3 regions of the Cryobacterium roopkundense genome follow, and region 2 is predicted to be linked to each of the others. Evidence: predicted binding sites of a transcription regulator. Region 2 holds the regulator's gene; each other region holds the start of a gene.
The links. The regulator LexA, encoded in region 2, represses DNA repair genes until DNA is damaged. The targets are predictions, from matches to a motif close to TCGAACANNTGTTCGA.
Positions count from the first base shown of each region.

Region 1: a site for LexA is predicted at 2,741-2,756, ahead of BJ997_RS14005 (HNH endonuclease signature motif containing protein). Genes of this name have one in related genera too.
Region 3: a site for LexA is predicted at 1,114-1,129, ahead of BJ997_RS13200 (HNH endonuclease signature motif containing protein). Genes of this name have one in related genera too.

Region 1 covers NZ_JACHBQ010000001.1:2,985,645-2,991,697, forward strand. The annotation lists gene pdhA (pyruvate dehydrogenase (acetyl-transferring) E1 component subunit alpha) at 1-159, opposite strand, end outside; gene BJ997_RS13985 (TetR/AcrR family transcriptional regulator) at 289-903, shown strand; gene BJ997_RS13990 (VOC family protein) at 1,079-1,471, shown strand; gene BJ997_RS13995 (DUF4287 domain-containing protein) at 1,481-1,771, opposite strand; partial or broken gene BJ997_RS21560 (amino acid permease) at 1,855-2,301, opposite strand; gene BJ997_RS14005 (HNH endonuclease signature motif containing protein) at 2,820-4,286, shown strand; gene BJ997_RS14010 (IS110 family RNA-guided transposase) at 4,688-5,728, shown strand.
Region 2 covers NZ_JACHBQ010000001.1:961,840-967,892, reverse strand. The annotation lists gene priA (bifunctional 1-(5-phosphoribosyl)-5-((5-phosphoribosylamino)methylideneamino)imidazole-4-carboxamide isomerase/phosphoribosylanthranilate isomerase PriA) at 1-143, opposite strand, end outside; gene hisH (imidazole glycerol phosphate synthase subunit HisH) at 189-821, opposite strand; gene hisB (imidazoleglycerol-phosphate dehydratase HisB) at 818-1,441, opposite strand; gene BJ997_RS04540 (histidinol-phosphate transaminase) at 1,451-2,548, opposite strand; gene BJ997_RS04535 (LysM peptidoglycan-binding domain-containing protein) at 2,577-2,924, opposite strand; gene lexA (transcriptional repressor LexA) at 3,219-3,923, shown strand; gene BJ997_RS04525 (glycosyltransferase family 2 protein) at 4,130-5,566, shown strand; gene metE (5-methyltetrahydropteroyltriglutamate--homocysteine S-methyltransferase) at 5,589-6,053, opposite strand, start outside.
Region 3 covers NZ_JACHBQ010000001.1:2,805,746-2,811,798, reverse strand. The annotation lists gene BJ997_RS13210 (GNAT family N-acetyltransferase) at 1-16, shown strand, start outside; gene BJ997_RS13205 (DNA-3-methyladenine glycosylase family protein) at 13-960, opposite strand; gene BJ997_RS13200 (HNH endonuclease signature motif containing protein) at 1,149-2,615, shown strand; gene BJ997_RS13195 (IS110 family RNA-guided transposase) at 2,835-3,875, opposite strand; gene BJ997_RS13190 (MTAP family purine nucleoside phosphorylase) at 4,378-5,316, shown strand; gene BJ997_RS13185 (NAD-dependent epimerase/dehydratase family protein) at 5,313-6,053, shown strand, end outside.

The DNA.
Region 1 (6,053 bases), 2.0 Mb from region 2:
GTGGCAGTAGCCGCCGATGAGGGCCTGCGTGTATGACCGGGCCGCGCGTTCTTCGAACCGACGGATGAGCATCATCTGGCGGTAGAAATCGATCGAACGTTTCTGGGCTGCGGTGGGTCTGGGCTTGCGTGCCCGGGTTGCTGCCGGTCGAGTGGCCAAGGCGAAACTCCCTCCTCGACCCTTGTGGGGTCGGGGGTCAAAAGCCGTATCCTATTAATGATACGAATTAGTTTCATTCTATCGCCAAGGGTACGGTTATTCCAGACCATTTCGACGACTGGAAGGAGAATGATGGCCGAGGAAAGGCCCGTTCGCCGGCGTGGCAGGCCCACGGAGGCCGAGCGCGTCGAACGACGTGACGAGATACTCGACGCCGCCCTGCCGATCTTTCTCGAGTACGGTTTCGGCCATGCCACTCTGGACCGCATTGCGGGCGCGGCGCGGGTGACCAAGCGCACCCTGTACACCTACTTCGGCAACAAGGCGGGCGTCTTCACGGCGATGCAGCAGCGCCTCGCCGCGAACGTGAGCGGCGAGCCCCTCGCTCCTGACACGCTGGAATCCCTCGCGACACGCATCATCGCCGGGGTTCACTCGGCCGAGATCATCGGGCTGCACCGACTCGTTATCGCCGAATCGCTGCGGTTTCCCCACCTCGCGCGCCAGTTTCACGACGATGCGGACATGCGCCACGTGGCCCGGCTGGCGGAGCACATTGCCACGGAACACGGACCGGATGCCGCGCAGCGCGCCGAAGCCCTGTACGCCCTGCTGCTCGGTGAGGACTACCGGCGCCGGCTCCTCGGCCTGCTCGGCCCGATCACCGCCCCCGAGGCGGCACACCTTGCCCGGGCGGCCCTCGCCGTGATCAACCTGGCCGCACCGGCCGCGTACGAATCGTGATGCCACGCGCCTCCTGCGCTCTCTCATCGCCCTCGCTGCGATGGGTCACATGTCCGCCTGCGCGAGCCCTCCATCGCCCGTTCCTCGCCCCCGCGGTCTTCTGCACGCGAGGCGCTGCCTCACATTCTCGGGTGCGCTCGTTCCCCTGAGGCCGGCGCACGGGTATGGTGCCGGAATGAACGAGAAACTCTGCGCCTACCTGAGCTACGAGGATGCCCCGGCCGCCCTCTGGTGGATGACAGAACTCGGCTTCGCCGTGGTCCGCAGGCAGGACGGTCCGGCGAATGAGGTCATCCATGCCGAGGTTCGCCTCGGTGACGTGGTGCTCATGGTTGCCAGCACAGATGCGGCATATGCCAGGTTGCCGCTGATCGGACGCTCGACCGGTCGCGGCCTCTATCTGCTGGTCGACGATGTGGACGGGTACTTCGACAGGGCCTTGGCGGCCGGCGGGACCGCCGTCATTGAGCCGGAAGACACCGAGTGGGGAACCCGGCGCGCACGCGTTCTCGATCCGGAAGACACCGAGTGGACCTTCGGAACATACGAGCCCGGCGCCGCCTGGTGACACCGTGGCTCACGCGGGGCGGTTGTGCTTACCGTCCAGCCACAGCGAGTCGGACGTGTCGCTGTGCGTGGTTCCCGATCCCACGTGCTTCGCGTCGATCGTGGCGCCTTTCTTAATGACGTGCACCAACGCCATGGCGTGACCGCGGCCCAGATCGTAATCTGTCTTCAGCCAATCGACAATGACCCCGGCCTTCACGGACGGATCGTCGAAACCCCGCTCATGGGCGATCGCGATAAACTCCCGCGGGGTCAGCCCGGTCTTGTCTTCGATGTTGTCGAGGTACGCCTGGAAAGACATTTCTGCTCCTGTTCGGGCCAATGGGGTCGGGGATCGGCCATGCTCTCTCGACGGTACTCACTGTCCGCGGATCGGGCCAGTCCGAGTCGCGCAACACGGTAGCAAACGCCGACGGTGAGAACGAGGATTCCCCCGACGATCGAGGGGATCGGCAGTGTCGCGACCAGAACGAGACAGGCAACGGCCCCGCCGATCTGAAGGGTGCGCGGGTAACGGCGGTGCGCGCCGGTCTGGGTGCACGCGGCACCGTTGGCAACGAAGTAGTACAGGAGAACGCCGAAAGACGAGAAACCGATTGCCCCGCGCAGATCGACCATGACAACGAGGACGGAGACAACGACGGCCAGGGCGATCTCTGCGTGGCGGGGCACGCCATAACGCGGATGCACCGCCGCGAGCCAGACGGGAAGGTCTCTGTTGCGTGCCATGGCGAGGCTCGTGCGTCCGACACCCGTGATGAGCGCGAGCAGCGCGCCGATACCGACGATCGGCACGGCCCAGGCCCAGCCCGCCGCGCCGATCACGACGGCATCGGTCAGCCCGAGACGACGGGCGAGTGCGGGACCGGTCACGATGTCGTCATCCGCGTGGGCAGATTCGGTGCGTTCACCCCCGGAGCCTAATTCACCCGAGTTAACGGATGGGGCCCCCGGTCCGAGCCGGGCGTACGGAAGCACGCCTCACCACGTCACAATCGTTGGTTTCACGGGCTTTTTCGGTTCCGCGTGATCACCGAGAACAGCATCATTTCACTTCAAATGTGGGCACATTATGGGCACGGAAGATGACCCGCTCCGCGACCGCGGAAGCAGCCCGTGGCGAGGGTCGTGCGCGAGATGGTCTCGCCGTCAGCAACGTACCGCCTCTCCCATTCCGCGTCTCCGGCGGGCTCGCTGCCTTCCCGAGTCTGAGCACGTCAACCTGACCACGGTTGCCGAAATCTGGCAGGTCTGACCCTGACCCCACTCCTCAAAGATTAGTTCGATTTCTAGCGTTCATATCATAAAAATTCCTCGTTTTTGTCTTCGATTGGTGGGAGAATGGATGCATGTTGAAGACGCGGAAATCAGATGCCGAGGTGATCGCCCAGTTGGAGAGGGCCGAGGCCTCGGTTGCTGCTGCGTTGGCGGAGGTGGACTACGCGGGGCTCCGTGAGGAGGGCTCTCTGGCGGTGATGGGGGTGGTGGAGAAGATTGGTCGCCGGGTTGATGGGGCTCGGGTGGCGTCGGCGACAGATGTCGCCACCCGGGCCGATTCGGCGTTGGGTCATGAGTCGCTGGCGTATAAGAACGGATGCCGGGGTAAGTACGAGCTGATCACCGCCGTGACGAGGGTGTCGGGTTCTGAGGCGAAGCGGCGGATGCGGCTCGGCGGCTTGATCAGTGGGGCCGCGACCGCCGCCAGCGGGCTGCTGGGGCAGGAGGTGCCGGTGCAGCATCCCGCGGTCGCCGAGGGGCTCGCGTCGGGAGAGTTGGGGGTGGATGCGGCGGAGGTGATCGTGACCGCCCTCGAGCCGCTGTCGCGGCGGGTTGCTCCGGCGGACCTGGATCGGGCGGAGCGGGCGCTGGTGGCGTCGGCGACGGGGGCGATCACTCCGGAGACGGAGGGGTTGCCGGGGGCGGGGATCGCGTTCTCCGCCGACCTGATCCGGGCGCAGGCCCACGAGTGGGAAGCGCGGCTGGACCCGGACGGCGCTGCTCCCAGTGACGAGCAGACGGCGGCGAAGAGCACCGTCGGGTTCGGCCGCTTGAAGGCTGGCCTGTATCCCTTGCGGGGCGGGGTGACGCCGGAGCTCAAGGGCATCATGGACGGCATCTTCAACACGTTCCTCTCCGCCCACGCCGCACCCGCGTTCCCCAGCGAGGAGCAGCAGGCGTTGATCGAAGCGGGAGAGCTGATTCCCGGGGCGGAGGAGTTCGACGACCCGCGCACTGGCGGTGAGAAGCGAGCGGATATCCTCCGCGGGGTGTTCGAGGCCACAGCGAGGAATTCGAAGACGCCCACTATGGGCGGGGCGGCGCCAGTGGTGATGGTGCACGTAAATGCCAAGGATTTGAAGAGTGGGACCGGTGTCGGCTGGGTCGACGGGGTGGAGGCGCCCATTTCGCTGAAGGCGGTGCGGCAGAAGATGTGCGCCGGCGGGTATCAGAACGTGATCCTCGGGGAAGATGGTGAGGTTTTGCGGCTCGGTGAGAAGAAACGGTTCTTCACCCCCGCCCAGCGCCGGGCCATCGCAGCCCGCGACGGAGGCTGCGTCATACCGGGGTGCACGGTGGCGGCGGCGTGGTGCGAAGTTCACCACATCATCCCGTGGCAGCACCACGGAAAGACCGACATAAACAACGGAACTTTGCTCTGTTGGTACCACCACGCCACCATCGACACCTCCGGGTGGGAGATCCGCATGGTGCGAGGACGCCCCGAGGTACGCGGCCCGGTACTCTTCGACCCCACCCGCACCTGGCGGCCCGCCGCCACCCACCGCGCCAATACGGCCAGCGCCGCATCGGGCTAGAAGTGTGCCCGGTGCAGCGTTGCAGGGTTGGCCCACGGGGTCTACGAAGCCCGTTGGTCGAGGAGCGAGGTACGAGCGTCTCGAGACCGCGCAAGCCGACTCTCAGACTCGGCTCACGCGGTCTCTGTAATGGTTATAGCTGGTCTGGTTATCAGCTGGCAGGCTGGTCTTGATTCGTGTGGGTTGCGTGACTCTTTTGGTCTCTGACCCTCTTCACGGAGGTGTCTTCGTCTCGACATGTCCGCTCCACGCATCGAATCGAGGCCGGCCTGTGACCCTCAGAGTGACTTGATTAGAAGCCTGTCCGTACCCCCGACAGGGTCGTGACTCATTACAGAGATGTTCTCCGAGGAACCCCAGACCGGCACGACATAACACCCATCGAAGGAGTTATCGTGACCATGGTCTCACAGCAGTTCAGTTATGTCATCGGGGTGGATACCCATGCCAAGACACACACGCTGGTCGCCCTCGACCATCTGGGCGGGAAACACGGCACCGCGCAAACATTCCCGACAACTCCGCCCGGACTCAAACGGGCTCAGGCGTGGATCGAACGCGAAACAACGGGGCCGGTTTTGGTGGCCATGGAGGGCACCGGGTCCTACGGAGCCCAGTTCTGCGACCTCCTGACGGCCGCCGGCGTGCGCGTCACCGAAACCAAGCCGCCCAAGCGCGGCGTTCGCCGGGCCGGCAAAACCGACCCCATCGACGCAGAGCACGCCGCCCGCTACGCCCTCGCCCTGCCAATGGAGCACCTCATCACGCCCCGCAACCACGCTGGGCACCACGCAGCCTTGACGGTGCTACTGACCGCGCGCGCCGCCCTCAAGAAGGCCCACAGCGCCTCCAACAACCGCCTCACAGCGCTGCTGCGCGGGTACGGTTTCGGCCTGGACGTTCGCCTGGCCCTCACCGCCGAGCAAGTCAAAGTCGTCGCAGCCTGGCGCGCCCATCGAAACGATGACGTCGGCATGGTCACCATCCGCGCCGAGGCTGCCCGCGAAGCGCGAGAGATCCTCAGCCGTCAAGCCGAGCTCACGGCGAACGAGAAGGGCCTCCTCAAGCACGTGAAAGCCCTCGCCCCCTACCTGCTGCTTGAGCACGGCGTCGGCGCGATCGTCGCCGCGCAGCTGATCGTGTCGTGGTCGCACCAGGGACGCATCCGCTCCGAGGCCGCGTTCGCCCGCTTCGCGGGCATCGCGCCCATCCCCGCGTCATCGGGCAACACCATCCGCTACCGTCTGCACCGCGGCGGCGACCGGGCGCTCAACACCGCCATCTGGGTCACCACGTTCTACCGCTACCACCACGACCCGGCGACCGCCGCCTACGTCGAGAAACGGACGAAGGAAGGCAAGACACCCAAGGAGATCCAACGCGTCCTGAAACGCTACATCGCCCGGCACCTGTTCCGCGTCCTCGATAACCACACCATCTAAAACGTCACCACCGCCCAGCGGACAGGCCATCTTCGACGGCCCGCCCGCCACCCTCACGCGCCCAAAAACACGCCACACGACTCACAAAACATCATCAAAAAAGACCTCAACAGCTTGACAACTCCCATAGAAGCGTCGAGACGCTCGTGCCTCGCTCCTCGACCAGCGGGAGGTGAAGATGCGCTGCGTCCCGCCCGCCGGTCGAGGCGCGAGGTACGAGCGATCGAGACCACGCGAGCCGAGTCTGAGAGTCGGCTCACGGGTTCGGGACGCATGAGGCCCCGCACGAGCCGGTTCGGGGCGCACAAGGACCACGGCGAAGTCA
Region 2 (6,053 bases):
ACCCAGTCGGCGGCCGCATCATCGGGCGTGCCGTAATTGGTTTCGGTACCGGCGCGGCCCTGGGTCAGACGTACGGCCTTACCGTCGGCGACGTCGACGGCCGGCAAAAGCACGAGACGGGGGGTGGTGTTGAACTCACTCATGATTTTCCTTGATTGTGTGACAGAGCCTGATGGTGTGATAAATACTTACTCGTGAAGGGTGCTGAGCCAATTCGTGAGCAGGCGAATACCCGCGTCCCCGGACTTCTCCGGATGGAATTGGGTCGCCGACAGCGGCCCATTCTCGACGGCGGCCAGAAACGGCGCCCCGTGGTCCGCCCAGGTGAGGCAGGGCTGAGGAAAGGGCGGCTGCACGTCGAGCGTCCACGACTGCGCGGCGTAAGAGTGCACGAAATAGAAGCGTTCGTCTTCGATGCCGCTGAACAACCTTGAATCCGGGCCTGCGGCTACGGTGTTCCACCCCATGTGGGGCAGTACTGCGGCCGGAAGCTCCGTGACAGTTCCCGGCCATTCGCCGAGTCCCTCAGTGTCGATGCCGCGCTCGACGCCGCGCTCGAAGAGCACCTGCATGCCGACGCAGATTCCGAGCACTGCCCGCCCACCGGCCAGCCGTCGGTCGACGATCTCATCGCCGCGCACGCCCTTCAGAGCGCTCATGACCGCGCTGAAAGCACCGACGCCGGGAACGACGAGGCCGTGGGCTTCGAGTGCGATCCCGCGATCGTGCGTGAGGGTGACGTCGGCGCCGGCAAGCTCCAAGGCCTTCACTGCCGAGTGAACGTTGCCCGTTCCGTAGTCCAAGACGACGACGCGCGTCACAGAGCGCCCTTCGTCGAGGGGATCCCGGTCACGAGCGGGTCGAGCGCCTTGGCCAGCCGAAAGGCTCGAGCGAAGGCCTTGAACTCCGCTTCCGCGATGTGGTGCGGGTCTCGGCCGCCCAGCACGGTGACGTGCATGGTGAGGCCGGCGTTGAAAGCAATAGCCTCGAAGACGTGGCGCACCATGGATCCGGTGAAGTGTCCACCGATGAGGTGAAACTCAAAACCGGCAGGCTCGCCGGAGTGCACAAGGTAGGGCCGACCCGAAACGTCCACGACAGCCTGGGCAAGGGCTTCGTCCAGGGGAACGAGGGCATCTCCGTAGCGGGCAATGCCCGACTTGTCGCCGAGTGCCTGTTTGATGGCCCGGCCGAGCACAATACCGACGTCTTCCACCGTGTGGTGAACGTCGATGTCAGTGTCGCCGTGTGCCCTCACGGCGAGGTCCGTCAGGGAGTGCTTCGCGAAGGCCGTGAGCAGGTGATCGAAGAACGGCACAGTCGTATTGATGTCGCTCACCCCCGTACCGTCGAGGTTGAGCGACAGCTCGATGCTCGATTCACTGGTCTCGCGCTGCAGGTGGGCGTCGCGCGGCGCGGCCGCAGGTGAAGAAGAACTCATGTGCCTAGTTTATTCGGCTTCAGCCCCGGTCGCCCGACCGAGCCGTTCCAGTGCCTCCACGAAGGCGGTGGTCTCGGCTCGCGTGCCGGCCGTCACCCGGAGGTGACCGGGGATTCCAATGTCGCGGATGAGAATGCCCTCGGCGAGGAGCGCCTCAAAGGTGGCGTGCGGGTCGGCGACGCCACCGAAGAGAACGAAGTTACTGCCGCTCTCGTGCGGGGCGTACCCGAGTCGCGTCAGCTCCTGTACCAGGCGGTCGCGCTGTCCGCGGATGTCATCGACCATCGCGAGCATCTCGTCGGTGTGCGCGAGCGCGGCGTTCGCGGCCGCCTGGGTGAGGGCAGACAGGTGGTACGGCAGGCGCACCAGGCGCAGCGCATCCGTCACGGCCGGGTCCGCTGCGAGGTATCCCACGCGGGCCCCGGCAAAGGCGAACGCCTTGCTCATGGTGCGAGACACGAGCAGGCGCTCGCGCCCGGGGAGAAGGCTAAGGGCGCTCGGGGTGCCAACCGGGCCGAACTCGGCATAGGCCTCATCGACGACGACGATCCCGGTACTCGCCTCGTAGACGGCGGCAATCGTGTCGAGGGACAGCGGTGTGCCGGTGGGGTTGTTTGGAGAACACAGAAAGACGAGGTCGGGGTTGGTGCGGGTGACCCACGCGACGGCGGTGTCGGGCGACAACCGATAGTCGGCGTCTCGATCGCCCGCGACCCACTCGGTTCCGGTGCCGGAGGCGAGTATAGAGTACATCGAATACGTGGGTACGAACCCGAGCAGCGACCGGCCCGGACCCCCGAAAGCCTGCAACACCTGCTGAAGCACCTCATTGGATCCGTTGCCGGCCCATATATTATTCGCAGTGAGGCCATGCCCGAGGTAGCCGGCGAGCCGTTCGCGGAGTTCGGTGAATTCCCGGTCCGGATATCGGTTCACGGTCTGCACGGCCTGCGCAAGCGCACGCACGATATCCACGGCTACCGGCTCGGGAATCGGGTGGGTGTTCTCGTTCACGTTGAGCGCAACGGGCACGTGAAGTTGCGGGGCTCCGTAGGGAACCTGACCACGAAGGTCGTCGCGCAGGGGAAGATCGCTGAGAAGAGTCACTCTTCCATGCTAGAGCCGAAGCGCGGCACTAGTAGCCGGTTGGCAGCGCCAGACGCTGCCCCGGCTGCACGGAGTCGCCCGGCATCTGGTTGAGACTCATGATCTCGACGATGACATCGCGAGGGTCCTTGGACGGTGCGATGTTTTGGGCCACGTCCCACAGCGACTCCCCGGCAGCGACAGTGACGTACGTGAACGACACGAGCTCCGTCTGCAACGGGCCGGTTGCCGGGCCAGCACCAGCGGCGAACGCGCCGCCCCCATTGAGCGCCAACACTATAGCGGCGGCCACGACGGGCGCCGCCACGAGCGCCATGATGACGCCCCGTCCGCGGCGAGTCAGTCGAAGCTTTGTTGTGGTGAGAGTTGCACTCATGTCGAACCTCCAGGTGTTGGTCGTGCAGTTCCGTACCCGCCCCTCGGCCGGGAGGGCCGGGTACGAAACTATGTTCCGAATGTATCTTCGAATATTCGAACAATCAACCCTTTTCAAGACTTTTTCCATAAATTGATCGCGACATGATCGAATAGATGTTTGTCTAGGACGTTCAAACTGGATAAAGTTTCGATAGAGAAGATGTTCATTTCACACTTCACCAGACACCACCGACATTCCCGATCAACGGCCGAGATTTCAGGCCGCATCGGGACCGACTCGAGGAGCGACAACGTGACGACAGACACCAGCGGTTCCCGCGAAAAGGGCGGCACCAGACGCCGCAAAAGCCTGAGCGAGCGACAGCTCGCCATCCTCGACGTGATCCAGAGATCGGTCAGCCAGCGCGGGTACCCGCCGAGCATGCGCGAGATCGGGGATGCGGTCGGTCTCGCCTCGTTGTCGAGCGTGACCCACCAGCTCAACCAACTGGAGCTGAGCGGCTACCTCCGCCGCGATCCGAATCGTCCCCGCGCCCTTGAGGTGCTCATCGAGGTACCCCGTGCCGCCGAGGACCCGGCAGCGCGCGAGGGAGAGAGCTTCCACAGCCCGGTACAGGTCGGCGACGCGGCGATGGTTCCCCTCGTCGGTCGGATTGCCGCCGGCGTGCCCATCATGGCCGAGCAGCAGATCGACGAGATCTTTCCCCTTCCCCGCCAGCTCGTAGGCAAGGGCGAACTGTTCATGCTCAAAGTCATCGGTGAGTCCATGATCGACGCGGCAATCTGCGACGGTGACTGGGTGGTCATTCGCCAGCAAAAAACAGCGGAGAACGGCGAAATCGTGGCCGCAATGCTCGACGGCGAGGCGACCGTGAAGGTCTTCCGCCAGCGAGACGGGCACACGTGGCTACTTCCCCGCAACACGAATTTCGAGCCGATCGTCGGGGACTTCGCTGAAATCCTCGGCAAGGTTGTGGCGGTACTCCGTTCCGTCTGAGCCCCCCACAGGCGAGTTCAACTCGCATCGCTCCGACTGACCCACGAAAGGGGACTTGTTACATCCGGCTAACATCTCGGCTTTTCTTGGATTGAACTGGCTCGTTTGGCTTTCAGGTCACGTATGGTCGCTACTAGCCGTTGAACACTGAGCTTGCGTAGTCCGTGAACCGTGGCGTGCACATCGCACCATACCCCGGGGGAAGCATGACGGAGACAACCTCACCGAATAGTCCGACAGCGGATGGTCCGACAGCGGGTGGTCCGACAGCGGGTGGTCCGACAGCGGACCGTTCAGCCACCAGCGACGCCGAGTCGGCCAGGCCTGCTCACTATAAACGGTTCTATCTGTCGGTCACCACGAAGTTCGTGATCGCCGTCACCTTTGCAGTCCTGTGGACAAGCGTGGCCGTGTGGTTGTCTCAGCCCTGGATCAAAGACCTGACAGAGTCATTCGGAGCGCCCGTGGCGTGGATAATCGTGTCCCTCGTGGCCTATCTACCCGGGTACGTTGTCGCTCTGATGGCCATGTCTCTCATTCTCGATCGCCAGCCGCCCCTGCGTGTGCTGAATCCGACCAGCCCGCTCACGATCATCGTGGCCGCCCGCAACGAAATGACCGGGATCGCGGAGACCATGCGCTGTATCGGTCGCACGGACTACGCGGGCCCCGTGACGGTGATTCTTGCGGACAACGGCTCGACGGACGACACTGCCCGATTCGCCGAACTCGCTGCGGTTGAGATGGGCATGGACCTTCTGATCGTGAGGGAGGAACGCCCCGGAAAGTCCCACGCTCTAAACACGGCTCTCGAGCACGTCACCACGACATACGTCATCACCGTCGACGCCGACACGCTGCTGCACCGCGACGCACTGCGTCGATTGATCTCCAGACTCGAATCTGCGCCACAGAACACGGTGGCCGTGGCCGGAACGGTCCTTGTTCGCAATTCGCGCACGAACCTTCTCACCCGCATGCAGGAGTGGGATTACTACCTCGGTATCGCTGGCGTCAAGCGCATGCAGGGGCTGTACCAGTCCACCCTCGTGGCTCAGGGCGCCTTCTCGGTCTACCTTGCCGACAGCGTGCGCGGGATCGGCGGGTGGCCCGATGCCATCGGGGAGGACATCGTGATGACGTGGAAACTCCTCGAACAGGGCGACCGGGTGATCTTCGAACCCACCGCCGTCGCGTTCACCGATGCCCCCGACGCTGTGAAGCACTTCATGCGCCAGCGCTCACGCTGGGCACGGGGAATGCTCGAAGGCCTTCGCGCGGTGCCGCCGTGGCGCCAAACGAGACGATTGGCCGGAATGATCGCCGGCATCAACCTCTTGATCCCGCTGCTCGACATCGGCTACGCCCTCATCTGGCTCCCCGGACTGCTGATCTTCGTCTTCCTCGGAGATCCGACAATCGTGTCGATCTGGGCGCTGACCGTGATCCCCGCGACGCTCATCATCTACGGCGGCCTGCGTCGCTACCAACGTCTGCGCGTCTTCGGGCCGCTCGGCCTGTTCGTGCGCAAGAACCTGCGCGGCTATCTGTCGTTCCTCCTCTTCTACCAGGTCTTCTGCTCGGTCGCCTCCCTCGTGGGCTACGCGCAGTTCATCGGGGGAACCGCCCGCCGCTGGAAATAGCGGTGGCTCCCCTGGCGCATCCTCAGGCCGTGACGGACGCGTCGATGCGCTCGCGAACGATTCGCGTCGCCTCCAGCATGTTCTGCAGGGACTCCACAGTCTCCGTGTAGCCGCGGGTCTTGAGACCACAGTCCGGGTTCACCCAGACCTGGCGAGCGGGGATGGCTCCCACGGCGATGTGGAGCAACTCGGTCAGCTCAGTCACGCCGGGCACCCGCGGGGAATGGATGTCCCAGACACCCGGGCCGATTCCGTGGTCGAACCCGCCGGCTTCGATGTCGTGCACCACGTCCATGCGTGACCTGGCGGCTTCGATGCTGGTGACGTCGGCATCCAGGTTCCCGATGGCCTCGAGCACCACGCCGAACTCGGAGTAGCACAGGTGGGTGTGGATCTGGGTGCTGTCGGCCACTCCGGCGGTCGCCAGTCGGAACGACCCCACCGACCAGTCCAGATAGTGGGCGTGGTCCTTCTTCTTCAGGGGAAG
Region 3 (6,053 bases), 1.8 Mb from region 2:
ACGCCTCGTCGACTAGTGCTTGCGGTGGTCGACGAAGCTCGCGCGCGGGCCGCGGCGCGGCTTGACCCCGAGGCCGCTCGCCTCGAGCAGCCGCACCACCCGATACCGGTGCGGGCGCCATTTCTCCATGGCCACCAGCATTTGCTCGTCGGTGTAGGCCTCGCCGGTGAGGGTGTGGCCGATCATGCCCGACAGGTGGAAGTCCCCGACCGAGAGGGCGTCGGCATCCCCGAACGCTCGCTGCGCGGTTTCAGCCGCCGTCCACGCGCCCACCCCCGGCGCCACGCGGAGGCGGGCCGAGGCATCCGCTGTCGAGAGGCTCGTGGCGCCCTCGAGCTGGCGAGCCAAGCCGAGGCAGACCTGCACGATGCCGGCGCGGCGGGGGTCGACGCCGGCTTTGTGCCACTCCCAGGAGGGAATAAGTTGCCAGGCGCGAACGGTGGGCACCACCAGCATGGCGAGCGGGGTTGGCCCGGGTGCGGGGGTGCCATAGGCGCGCACGAGGCGGCGCCACGCCGCCGCGGCTTGCTGGCTGATCACCTTCTGCTCGAGCACGGCCGGGATGAGCGACTCCATCACCCGCCCGGTGCAGGGGATTCGTAGGCCAGGCAGGCGCCGGTGCGCCACCGCGAGACTCTCGATGCCGGGCACAAATCCCGCAGGGTCGTCCAGGGCTCCCACCATCACGGGCGCGGCGTCGATGGCTGCTCGGGCGCCCTCACCCCAGGCCTCGCAGCGCATCGTGTGGAGTCCGGACTGGGTGAATCGCATCGTGGCGGGGCCGTCGGGGGTGAGAGTGGTGCGCCAGAGCGTTCCGTCCGTCGCCACGTGGTGCGTGGGATCGCCCGCCCCGCGCCGCAGCCGCGAGAGGGTGAGGGCGACACTGGTGGGGTACGGAGCCTGCCACGTTGAATAGACGTCTGGCGTGGTGTTCGGCGGGGCGAGCGCATCGAGGGTCATGCTGGCGACACCTCTCCTCGTTCTTTTCCACAGTAGCCAGTGACAAGCGGATGCCGCCCGCCCTGTGGATAACTTCTGCGCGCTTTCTCGAAACCCCCTGTCGAAGTCTTGGAGCAAAGTTTCTATTTCTTTGCATCCTAACCTGAGTTATCCTCGCATTCGTGTTCGATTGGTGGGAGAATGGGGGCATGTTAACGATGCAGAAGTCAGGTTCCGAGGTGGTCGCCCTACTGGAGAGGGCAGACGCCTCGGTAGCTGCTGCGTTGGCGGAGGTGAATTTCCAGCAGTTCACCGGGGATGAGGCTCTGGCCGTGATGGCGGCGGTGGAGAAGCTGGGGCGCCGGGCGGATGGGGCGAGGGTGGCGTCGGCGACAGACGTGGCCAGCCGGGCGGATGCGGCCCTGGGTCATGAGTCGCTGGCGTATAAGAACGGATGTCGAGGTAAGTACGAGCTGATCACCGCCGTGACACGCATCTCGGGTTCGGAAGCGAAGCGGCGGATGCGGCTCGGCGGCCTGGTCAGCGGCGCGGCCCACTCCGCCAGCGGGCTGCTCGGGCAGGAGATCCCGGTGCAACATCCGGCGGTCGCCGAGGGGCTCGCGTCGGGTGAGTTGGGGGTGGATGCGGCGGAGGTGATTGTGACGGCCCTCGAGCCGCTGTCGCGGCGGGTTGCTCCGGAGGTTTTGGATCGGGCGGAGCGGGCGCTGGTGGCGTCGGCGACGGGGGCGATCACGCCCGAGACCGAGGGGCTGCCGGGGGCGGGGATCGCGTTCTCCGCCGACCTGATCCGGGCGCAGGCCCACGAATGGGAAGCGCGACTCGACCCCGACGGCGCCGCACCCAGTGACGAGCAGACAGCGGCGAAGAGCACGGTGGGGTTCGGCCGTTTCAAGGCCGGGCTGTATCCGTTGCGGGGCGGGGTGACGCCGGAACTCAAGGGCATCATGGACGGCATCTTCAACACGTTCCTCTCGGCCCACGCGGCCCCCGCGTTCCCCAGTGCGGAGCAGCAGGCCCTGATCGAGGCCGGGGAGCTGATTCCCGGGGCGGAAGAATTCGACGACCCGCGCACCGGCGGTGAGAAACGAGCGGACATCCTCCGGGGCGTGTTTGAGTCGAAGGCGCGCGACGCGAAGACGCCCACTATGGGAGGGGCGGCACCCGTGGTGATGGTGCACGTAAACGCCAAAGATTTGAAGAGCGGGACCGGTGTCGGGTGGGTCGACGGGGTCGAGGCGCCGATCTCACTCCGCACCGTGAGGCAGAAGATGTGCGCCGGCGGCTACCAGAACGTGTTCCTCGGCGAAGACGGCGAGGTACTGCGGCTGGGTGAAAAGAAGCGGTTCTTCACCACCGCCCAGCGCCGGGCCATCGCCGCGAGGGACGGCGGATGTGTCATACCGGGGTGCACGGTAGCGGCGGCGTGGTGCGAAGTTCACCACATCATCCCGTGGCAACACCACGGAAAGACCGACATAGACAACGGAACTTTGCTCTGCTGGTACCACCACGCCACCATCGACAGCTCCGGGTGGGAGATACGCATGGTGCGAGGCCGTCCCGAGGTGCGAGGTCCGGTACTCTTCGACCCCACCCGCTCCTGGCGGCCCGCCGCCACCCACCGCGCCAATACGGCCAGCTCCGCATCGGGCTAGAAGTGTGCCCGGTGCAGCGTTGCAGGGTTGGCCCACGGGGTCTACGAAGCCCGCTGGTCGAGGAGCGAGGCACGAGCGTCTCGACGCTTCTATGGGAGTTGTCAAGCTGTTGAGGTCTTTTTTGATGATGTTTTGTGAGTCGTGTGGCGTGTTTTTGGGCGCGTGAGGGTGGCGGGCGGGCCGTCGAAGATGGCCTGTCCGCTGGGCGGTGGTGACGTTTTAGATGGTGTGGTTATCGAGGACGCGGAACAGGTGCCGGGCGATGTAGCGTTTCAGGACGCGTTGGATCTCCTTGGGTGTCTTGCCTTCCTTCGTCCGTTTCTCGACGTAGGCGGCGGTCGCCGGGTCGTGGTGGTAGCGGTAGAACGTGGTGACCCAGATGGCGGTGTTGAGCGCCCGGTCGCCGCCGCGGTGCAGACGGTAGCGGATGGTGTTGCCCGATGACGCGGGGATGGGCGCGATGCCCGCGAAGCGGGCGAACGCGGCCTCGGAGCGGATGCGTCCCTGGTGCGACCACGACACGATCAGCTGCGCGGCGACGATCGCGCCGACGCCGTGCTCAAGCAGCAGGTAGGGGGCGAGGGCTTTCACGTGCTTGAGGAGGCCCTTCTCGTTCGCCGTGAGCTCGGCTTGACGGCTGAGGATCTCTCGCGCTTCGCGGGCAGCCTCGGCGCGGATGGTGACCATGCCGACGTCATCGTTTCGATGGGCGCGCCAGGCTGCGACGACTTTGACTTGCTCGGCGGTGAGGGCCAGGCGAACGTCCAGGCCGAAACCGTACCCGCGCAGCAGCGCTGTGAGGCGGTTGTTGGAGGCGCTGTGGGCCTTCTTGAGGGCGGCGCGCGCGGTCAGTAGCACCGTCAAGGCTGCGTGGTGCCCAGCGTGGTTGCGGGGCGTGATGAGGTGCTCCATTGGCAGGGCGAGGGCGTAGCGGGCGGCGTGCTCGGCGTCGATGGGGTCGGTTTTGCCGGCCCGGCGAACGCCGCGCTTGGGCGGCCTGGTTTCGGTGACGCGCACGCCGGCGGCCGTCAGGAGGTCGCAGAACTGGGCTCCGTAGGACCCGGTGCCCTCCATGGCCACCAAAACCGGCCCCGTTGTTTCGCGTTCGATCCACGCCTGAGCCCGTTTGAGTCCGGGCGGAGTTGTCGGGAATGTTTGCGCGGTGCCGTGTTTGCCGCCCAGATGGTCGAGGGCGACCAGCGTGTGCGTTTTGGCATGGGTATCCACCCCGATGACATAACTGAACTGCTGTGAGACCATGGTCACGATAACTCCTTCGATGGGTGTTATGTCGTGCCGGTCTGGGGTTCCTCGGAGAACATCTCTGTAATGAGTCACGACCCTGTCGGGGGTACGGACAGGCTTCTAATCAAGTCACTCTGAGGGTCACAGGCCGGCCTCGATTCGATGCGTGGAGCGGACATGTCGAGACGAAGACACCTCCGTGAAGAGGGTCAGAGACCAAAAGAGTCACGCAACCCACACGAATCAAGACCAGCCTGCCAGCTGATAACCAGACCAGCTATAACCATTACAGAGACCGCGCAGGCCGACTCTCAGACTCGGCTCACCCGGTCTCGAGACACGCCGCAGACGGCGTTCCTCGACCAGCGGAAAGGGGAAAACCGCGACGCATTCCGCATCCCACGATGGCGCGAAGCGCCTCCTCAGCTCGAGACACGCCGTAGACGGCGTTCCTCGACCAGGGGAACGGGAGCGTGAAAGAATTGTTCGACTTGATCATGAATATTGGGAGCCATCCGTGACCACCAACACCAGCGCGACCGACCTGAGCGCAACGGCGCAGATCGCCGTCATCGGCGGCTCCGGCCTCTACGAGCTCTTTGAGCCGGGCGAATCGACCACTCTCGAGATCGACACACCCTACGGACACGCGCAGGTCACCGTGGGTGAGCGCGCCGGCCGGCAGGTCGCCTTCCTGCCCCGCCACGGCACCGGGCACAGTGAGGCGCCGCACCTCATCAACTACCGCGCCAACATTTGGGCTCTCGCCTCCCTCGGCGTGAAGGCCATCATCTCCTCGGCCGCGGTAGGCGGCGTCAGCCCGGACTACCCGACGGGCATGCTCGTGGTCACGGACCAGTTCATCGACCGCACCACCGGCCGCCCTGACACCTTCTTTGATCAGGGATCCGTGCAGCACCTCGCCGCCGCCGACCCGTTCGACCCGGTGCTGCGCGCAGCGGCCATCGCGTCTCTCGAGGCCCTCGGCGAAAACTTCGCGCCCACCGGAACCGTCGTCGTCATTCAGGGCCCGCGCTTCTCCACCCGTGCCGAATCCACCTGGTTTCGCTCCATGGGCGCCCACATCGTGAACATGACCCAGTACCCGGAGGTCGTGCTCGCCGCCGAACTGAACATGGGCACGGTCAACCTGTCGTTCGTCACCGATGCGGATGCCGGACTGTCCCCGCTCGAAACCGAGGACACGGTTTCGGCCTCGCTCGTTTTCAAGCGACTGCGGGAGGCCCAGCCGCGCATCCTCGCCGCGATCGACGGCATTCTGCGCGGACTCCCGGAGGACTACGCGCCACGCGAGCTCGTGGCCGCCGCCGAGGTGCGCATCGCGCTCGAGCGCACGCCCCGCACGCGAACCGCCAGTCACAGTGCCGCCGCGGCGCCGCCGGCCGGTACCGGTGCCGCGACATCCGCTCTCTCCGACGCCTCGAGCGTCGAATGACAACGCCGCACCTGCTCGTCACCGGAGGAGCCGGCTTCATCGGCGGCGCCATCGTGGAGCAGGCCCTCGAACGCGGCTGGCGGGTGCGTGTTCTCGACTCCCTGCGCTCCGACGTGCACGGCGCCCCGCCCGTGATCGACCCCCGAGTACATTTCATCCACGGCGACGTAACCGTGCCCGCCGACGTGGACGCCGCCCTTCTGGGCGTCGATGTGGTCTGCCACCAGGCCGCCAAGGTAGGGCTCGGCGTAAACTTCGCCGACGCCCCCGACTACGTCACGAGCAACGAGGTGGGCACGGCCGTGCTGCTCGCGGCGATGGCCCGCGCCGGCACCGACCGCCTCGTGCTCGCCTCCTCGATGGTCGTCTACGGCGAGGGCAGCTACGTGGGCCGTCACGGCCACGCCCGCCCGGGTCCGCGACGCACCGTCGACCTCGACGACGGCCGCTTCGACCCCGTCGACGAGGTCACCGGTGACCGCCTGCATCCCGCCCTTATCTCCGAGGACGACCCCCTCGACCCCCGTAACGTGTACGCGAGTACCAAGCTCGGCCAGGAATACCTCACCACGGCCTGGGCCCGTTCCACCGGTGGCCGAGCCATCGCCCTGCGGTACCACAACGTCTACGGGCCCGGAATGCCGCAGAACACGCCTTACGCGGGCGTCGCCTCCCTGTTCCGATCCGCCCTGGAGCGAGGTGAAGCCCCAACAGTGTTCGAAGACGGCGCCCAGCGC